Linked DNA regions of Ammoniphilus sp. CFH 90114. The protein of the gene in region 1 interacts with the protein of each later gene in a pairwise test. Links are inferred from orthologs where the notes say so. Each region holds a gene or a part of one and is shown in the gene's direction. Other genes may lie near its edges.

Region 1 (3,218 bases):
TGATGCTAATTTTGGAGGACGCGATGTTGCAGCTCCAATATTCAAACATGTTATGCAGAATAGCTTGCAGTATAAGAAGGTGACACCAAATATAAGTGGTGAAAAACCTATCACTGTAAGTAAAGCCAAAGAACTAAGTGTTCCACAGTTAATGGGGAAAACTCCTGCTGAAGCTCAGGCCGTGTTAATCGATGCTAGTCTAAAGGGAAAGGTTTTAGGATCAGGCACGAAGGTAACAAGGCAATATCCTGAGGCTCAGCATGCGATTATGCCGGAGAGTACAGTCTATCTCATCACAGATCAGTTAGATGAAATCCAGATGCCTGACTTTACCGGAATGACGCTTCGGGAAGTGATGGAGTTCTGTAACATTCTTGGATTGAAAGTAGAACCAACAGGAAGAGGATTTGTCATGACTCAGAGTATCCCTCCTGGTTCAGTTACTGCACCAGGCGAGCAATTAAAAATTCAACTGAAGCCGAATTCCAGCCCAGAGGAGGAAGTTGTTCCTGAAATAGAGGAAGCTGAAGCTGAAGAAACTACCGAAGAAAACGAGCCACAGCAGGAGGAGAATTCTAATTCTCCCTCGTTTATGAACTAAATGGAGAGATGGGACGTGTCAAGCGTTCTATCTCTCTTCTTTTTTGAATAGGGTTTAGGGAGACAAGTTATGGACAAAGCCATTAATCAGGAAACGGAGGTTAGAGGGTGAGAGTTTCCAATGTTACGGTACGCAGACGAATTTTTATCGCCCTGCTAATAGGAGTCTTTTTGTACAGCCTTTTGGTTGCGCGGCTAGGTTATGTTCAAGTGATTAAAGGTCCGTGGCTTACGAAGAATGCGGAGGAGTTATGGACAAGAAACATCCCTTTTGAAGCCAAGCGTGGGATGATCTATGACCGTAATGGCGAGGTGTTGGCTTACAATATTAGCGTTCCGTCTGTCATGGCTATCCCTATCCAGGTTAAAGACAAACCAGGTACGGCGAAGGAGTTGGCTAGAGTCTTAAAGGGAAATGAACAGGAAATTTATCGTCAAATTACGAAACGCTCTTCTATTGTAAGGGTTCCAGGGGGAAGGAAGATCTCTGAAGAAACAGCGAAAGAACTTCGTCAGCTAGGCTTACCAGGCGTTCATATTGCTGAGGACAGCAAGCGCTACTATCCACTAGGGGCATTTGCTTCTCATATCCTTGGATTTACTGGAATTGATAATCAAGGGTTGGCAGGAATCGAAAAAGTTTATGACGACATGTTAAGCGGTGAACGAGGAGCGATAAAATATGATGCCACGGCTAAAGGGGAAAAAATGCCCGGAGACACCCAGAAGTTTACTCCCCCGAAGGACGGGCTTAACTTATATTTAACCATCGATGCAAACATCCAAGCCATCATCGAACGTGAATTGGATCAAGCTTTTGCCTTCTATGATCCGGATGATGCATTGGTAATTGCAATGGATCCTAAGACAGGAGAAATTCTTGGAATGGCCAGCAGACCCAACTATCATCCAGAGTTATTCCGGGAGTATCCATCAGAAACGTATAATCGCAATCTCCCCATATGGAAAACATATGAGCCCGGCTCTACTTTCAAAATTATTACGTTGGCTGCAGCATTGGAAGAAGGAAAGGTTGATTTGGACAAGGAAAGGTTCAATGACCCGGGAAGTGTTAATGTAGCAGGAGCTCGCTTGCGATGCTGGAAGCCAGGAGGTCACGGTGATCAAACCTTCCTACAGGTGGTTGAAAACTCCTGTAATCCGGGCTTTGTAGCATTGGGACAAAGATTAGGAAAAGAAATGCTCTTTGACTACATTGGTAAATTTGGTTTTGGTAAGAAGACTGGAATTGACCTCATTGGGGAAGAGAATGGGGTAATGTTCAAAATGAGCCGTGTAGGTCCAGTGGAGCTCGCTACTACGGCGTTTGGACAGGGGGTTTCTGTGACGCCAATTCAACAGGTTGCTGCTGTTTCAGCGGCTATTAATGGTGGGAAATTAATAAAGCCTCACTTAGCAAAAGAGTGGCATCATCCGATCACCGGAGATACAGTGGCAAAGATTGAACCAGAAGTGGTTGCCCAAGTCATTTCCCCAGAGACTTCCAGTAAGGTCCGATATGCTCTAGAATCTGTAGTGGCTAACGGAACGGGAAGAAATGCTTATATCGATGGATATCGTGTAGGTGGAAAGACAGGGACAGCTCAGAAAGTTGAGAATGGGGTCTACTCTAAGAGCAAGCATATTGTATCCTTCATTGGAATTGCACCTGCAGATGATCCTCAAATCGTAGTTTATACGGCGGTGGATAATCCTAAAGGAGTGAGGCAGTTTGGAGGGACGATTGCGGCTCCAATCGTAAGAAATATTTTGGATTCTGCCTTGCGTTCCATGGAAGTGCCCAAAAGAAAAGAGCAGATGCCAAAAGAGTACATGTATCCCGATAAGAAGCTCATTTCGGTTCCTAACTTAATTGGCATGGAGAAAGATCGCCTGCAATCTCAATATTATGCTATTCCTCTAGAAGTGGAAGGAAATGGTGATGTAGTCACCTATCAGTCTCCAGCACCGGGCACTAATATTGAGGAAGGAAAAACCATCCGCATTTACCTAGGCAGATAAACCATGTTGTACTCACTTGGCTGCTGTCTGCACCTAAAGTTTTGACAACGGCCAAGTATTCCTATAGTGACAAAAAGCAGAAAGATGATTAAAATGATAGACGTTGATTTGTGACTTTGGGGGGGCTAACTTTCATGAACTTAAGAGAACTTCTCTCCCCTTTGCTTGTGTATGATGCAGCAGGGGAATTAAATATGGAAATTACGGGAATATCTACAGACTCACGCAAGGTAAAACCAGGAAATTTATTTGTAGCTCTTCGGGGCAATACAGTTGATGGCCATGATTATATTGAGCAAGCACATGCAAATGGTGCGATTGCTTTTTTAGTCGAAGAGGATCAGGACGTTCCAGATGTAACAATAAAGGTATCTGACACGACGCGAGCTTTAGCGATTCTCGCCGATCAATTTTACAATCATCCTACAAGTAAACTTCAATTAATCGGTGTGACAGGTACGAATGGGAAAACGACGGTTACACACCTAGTTGAGCAAATTCTTAATAATGCTGGCTGTGCTACCGGTATCATTGGTACGATTCAAATGCGTATGGGGGATTACACAGAAGAGGTTAAGAATACCACACCTGATGCT
Region 2 (3,300 bases), on another replicon or contig:
AAGCTCTTTTATTACTTCACGAATCCGCTTCTTTCCTACCAGGTCAATCAGCATATTTGTCGCTGTGTTATCGCTTTGAATAATCATTAAGGTCACCAGATCATAAATGGAAAGACGCGTCCCCGCCGTCATGTGTTGAAGGACCCCTGCTCCCGACGTCATATCCTCTCTACGCAGAGCAAGTGTGTCAGATAAATGGAACTTCCCTTCATTCGCAGCGTCGAACACAGCCACCATAATCGGAACCTTAATAATACTTGCCGCATAGAATCGTTCCTCAGCATTATGGCGAAACTCTTCCCCAGTCTGAAGGTCTTCAATTACGACTCCCCACACTCCGCCCGATGATTCCGTCAATTCCTTCACATGATCCACAAGTTGACTAAACATATATTATGTAACCCCTCTCTCATTCTTCGAATTCCTAAACTATAAACCTTATAAAACTATGAATTTTCTCATAATGTACCATTCTGTTTTTAACAATACAAGAGTTTATCCCCGACCCACAAAATCGAAAGCTCCATGCCGAATCAATTAGGAGTAAAAGACTACCCAGAAAGAGGAATGGATATGAAAAAAAGATGGCTAGTGGGCATACTTCTAGTCCTCATGGCACTATCGGTAACAGCAATAGGGGGCGCTGTTGCCTATGTCTATCAGACGGTCGAACAATTAGATATCAAACAACTTTCCAGTGAACCTGTCCCACCTACAGTGATTTACGATAAAGAAGAACAACTCATCGCAGAATTAAGCATAGCAAAAAGTGAACCCATAGCTTTCGACAAGATCCCGAGCCGATTAATTCAAGCCGTCGTAGCCACGGAGGATCGTCGTTTCTATGATCATGTAGGGATTGATTGGATAGGAATACTGCGGGCCGGCTGGGTGAACTTCCGTGCGGGGCAGGTTCTGGAAGGCGGAAGCAGTATTACGCAACAATTGGTAAAGAATGCTTTCCTTTCATCTGAGAGAACAATGGATCGAAAAATCCAAGAAGCTTTTGGTGCAGTTCAAATGGAGCGAACCTATTCAAAGGACCAGATCATTACCTTATATCTCAACACCATATACTTTGGTGAAGGAGCTTGGGGAGTACAACGGGCAGCCCAAATTTATTTCGGGAAAAGTGTGGATGAACTAACTCTTCCTGAGGTAGCTTTACTTGCCGCCTTACCTAAAGCGCCTAACCATTATTCCCCTTTCAAAGATGCAAAACGATCTCTAGAGAGGCGAAACCTTGTGCTTCACCTCATGCAGGAAAACGGGTATATCACGGCGAAGGAACATGACCAGGCATCTGAAGCTCCTCTTCCTGAAACCAAACATGAAATCAACCGAGACATTAAACATCCTTCCTTCGTATATCAAGTCATCCGAGAATTGAAGCAACATTATAAGATCTCTGAAGATGAGGTATGGGGGGGCGGACTCAAGATTTATACGACCATGGATCGCCATTTACAAGATACTATCGAGAAACTCTATCAGAATAACGCTCACTTTCCCAAAAGTGCAGATGGAACGACCGCACAAAGCGGTGCCGTGGTCTTAGACGTGAAAACAGGCGAGATTCAAGCCTTGATGGCAGGGCGTGGTGAAATTCCTTACCTCGGTTTTCATCGTGCGACAGATCTCAAACGCCAACCTGGTTCGTCCATTAAGCCGGTTGTTGTCTATGGGCCAGCGCTTGAACAAGGCTATCATCCCGACTCCATGCTCTATGATAAACCGCTCGACATTGCGGGATACCAACCCCAAAACTGGGACAGAAGCTATCGTGGGGAAGTGACCCTTCAAGAAGCCGTGAATAAGTCATGGAATATTCCAGCCGTGTGGCTGCTTCATCAGATGGGGATTGATCAGGGCTTAAACTTTGCTAAGAAGCTGGGTATCCCCTTTGACAAAGACGACCGCGTTCTTCCCGTGGCTCTTGGCGGGATGAAGCATGGCGTTTCTCCCTTACACATGGCACAAGCCTACGCTGCTTTTGCCAATCAAGGACTTTTGCATGAGGCGCATACAATTAAGGCTATATATGATTATGACGATCAGGAAATCGCCATCTGGGAGGCTTCCCCTCATCAGGTCATGAAGAAAGAAACCGCTCTGCTTATGAGCCATGTTCTGCAAGGCGTCTTACAATCGGGAACAGGTGCGCGTGCAGCCATCGGCCGCCCAGCTGCAGGTAAGACGGGAACGACTCAGCTCCCTCCCGCCCTTGCCTCAAGTTCAAATGGTTTATTAGATTCATGGTTTGTGGGGTACACCCCTCAATTATCAGCTGCAGTTTGGATCGGCTACGATTCAACCACCGCCCAGCACCACCTGCCTAGTGATGGAGGAAGGTATTCGGCTTTATTATGGAAGGAAATCATGCAGCACGCCCATCAGGGACTGCCCGCCGAGGCCTTTCCACAACCGCCAGCATGGAAAAAGCCAGAACTATTGCCTGCCCCACCTGTTGTAAAGAGAGCGCCACAACCTAAGGCTAAAAAAGATAAGAGATCAGAAAAGAAGAAGGAAGAAAAAGGAAGAGGGAAAGGAAAACGCGACGATTAAGGTCGCGTTTTTTTTCAGTGAAACCTTATCCCCTCTTCCTACGTCTATAAAAGATGTAGAAAAAAATAAAGGAGGTGTTCCCATGGACCAACTGCCTCTCATCTACAGTGAGTGGAAGGAAACTGAACAACAGGCGGGAGAAACACTTGCCCAAGTTTTAGTGGATCAGCATGTTCTTTTTTTACGCAAGCTTGTCAATGCTACAATAATCCGAAATCAGATTTATCAACATACCTCTAATGAAAGCGATGAGAAATATTCTTATATCTACCTGCAGCCTTTTTCTGAGACTTCAATAGAGGAAAAAGAGGCCATAGAACAGGCTGTATTTTCTCGTCATGATGTAGCCCCGCGCTATGAAGCAGAATATTGGACAGCTGGAGATCACAGCTTTATCTGCAGACAAACACAGCGGTTTGAACTTCCATTGGATGCTGCCATGCTGTTACTAGACCATTTTATACACTTGAACGGTATTCATTATGAGTACCTGTATGCGGTTTTAGATCCGGCCCGTCGCAAACTGCTCCTATTTCTCAAGAGAACGGTATATAATCCTTAAGGGAGAAGAAGAAAGGAGTCTATCATGAACCGACAACAGATAGAAGAATGGTATGAAGAAGAATGTCAGAAAGCAGGTCAACCCCAATCCAAGGTATCTGTTCCCTTCCAGGAAAAGTGGTTGGCTTACTCCCTAGTAGCAGCGGTGCCAGCTGTCTTAATTGGTTGTTCACC

What was found.
Region 2: the proteins of EIZ39_RS01980 (region 1) and EIZ39_RS10625 interact in binary tests that used the Escherichia coli proteins (3 or more experiments, as listed by UniProt). The link is inferred for Ammoniphilus sp. CFH 90114 from one-to-one orthologs.

What each region holds. Positions count from the first base shown.
Region 1 is NZ_SDLI01000001.1:363,659-366,876, forward strand. Bases 279-3,165 are described here. They hold EIZ39_RS01980 (stage V sporulation protein D), read left to right. Parts: upstream 279-708; coding sequence 709-2,622; downstream 2,623-3,165. Other genes in these bases: EIZ39_RS01975 (PASTA domain-containing penicillin-binding protein), read left to right, coding at 279-601; EIZ39_RS01985 (UDP-N-acetylmuramoyl-L-alanyl-D-glutamate--2,6-diaminopimelate ligase), read left to right, coding at 2,757-3,165. In the rest of the region: more of EIZ39_RS01975, read left to right, coding at 1-278; more of EIZ39_RS01985, read left to right, coding at 3,166-3,218. UniProt on the Escherichia coli protein: Essential cell division protein that catalyzes cross-linking of the peptidoglycan cell wall at the division septum. Required for localization of FtsN.
Region 2 is NZ_SDLI01000004.1:99,912-103,211, forward strand. Bases 101-3,069 are described here. They hold EIZ39_RS10625 (transglycosylase domain-containing protein), read left to right. Parts: upstream 101-573; coding sequence 574-2,565; downstream 2,566-3,069. Other genes in these bases: EIZ39_RS10620 (serine hydrolase), read right to left, coding at 101-390; EIZ39_RS10630 (hypothetical protein), read left to right, coding at 2,648-3,069. In the rest of the region: more of EIZ39_RS10620, read right to left, coding at 1-100; more of EIZ39_RS10630, read left to right, coding at 3,070-3,127; EIZ39_RS10635 (hypothetical protein), read left to right, coding at 3,152-3,300. UniProt on the Escherichia coli protein: Cell wall formation. Synthesis of cross-linked peptidoglycan from the lipid intermediates.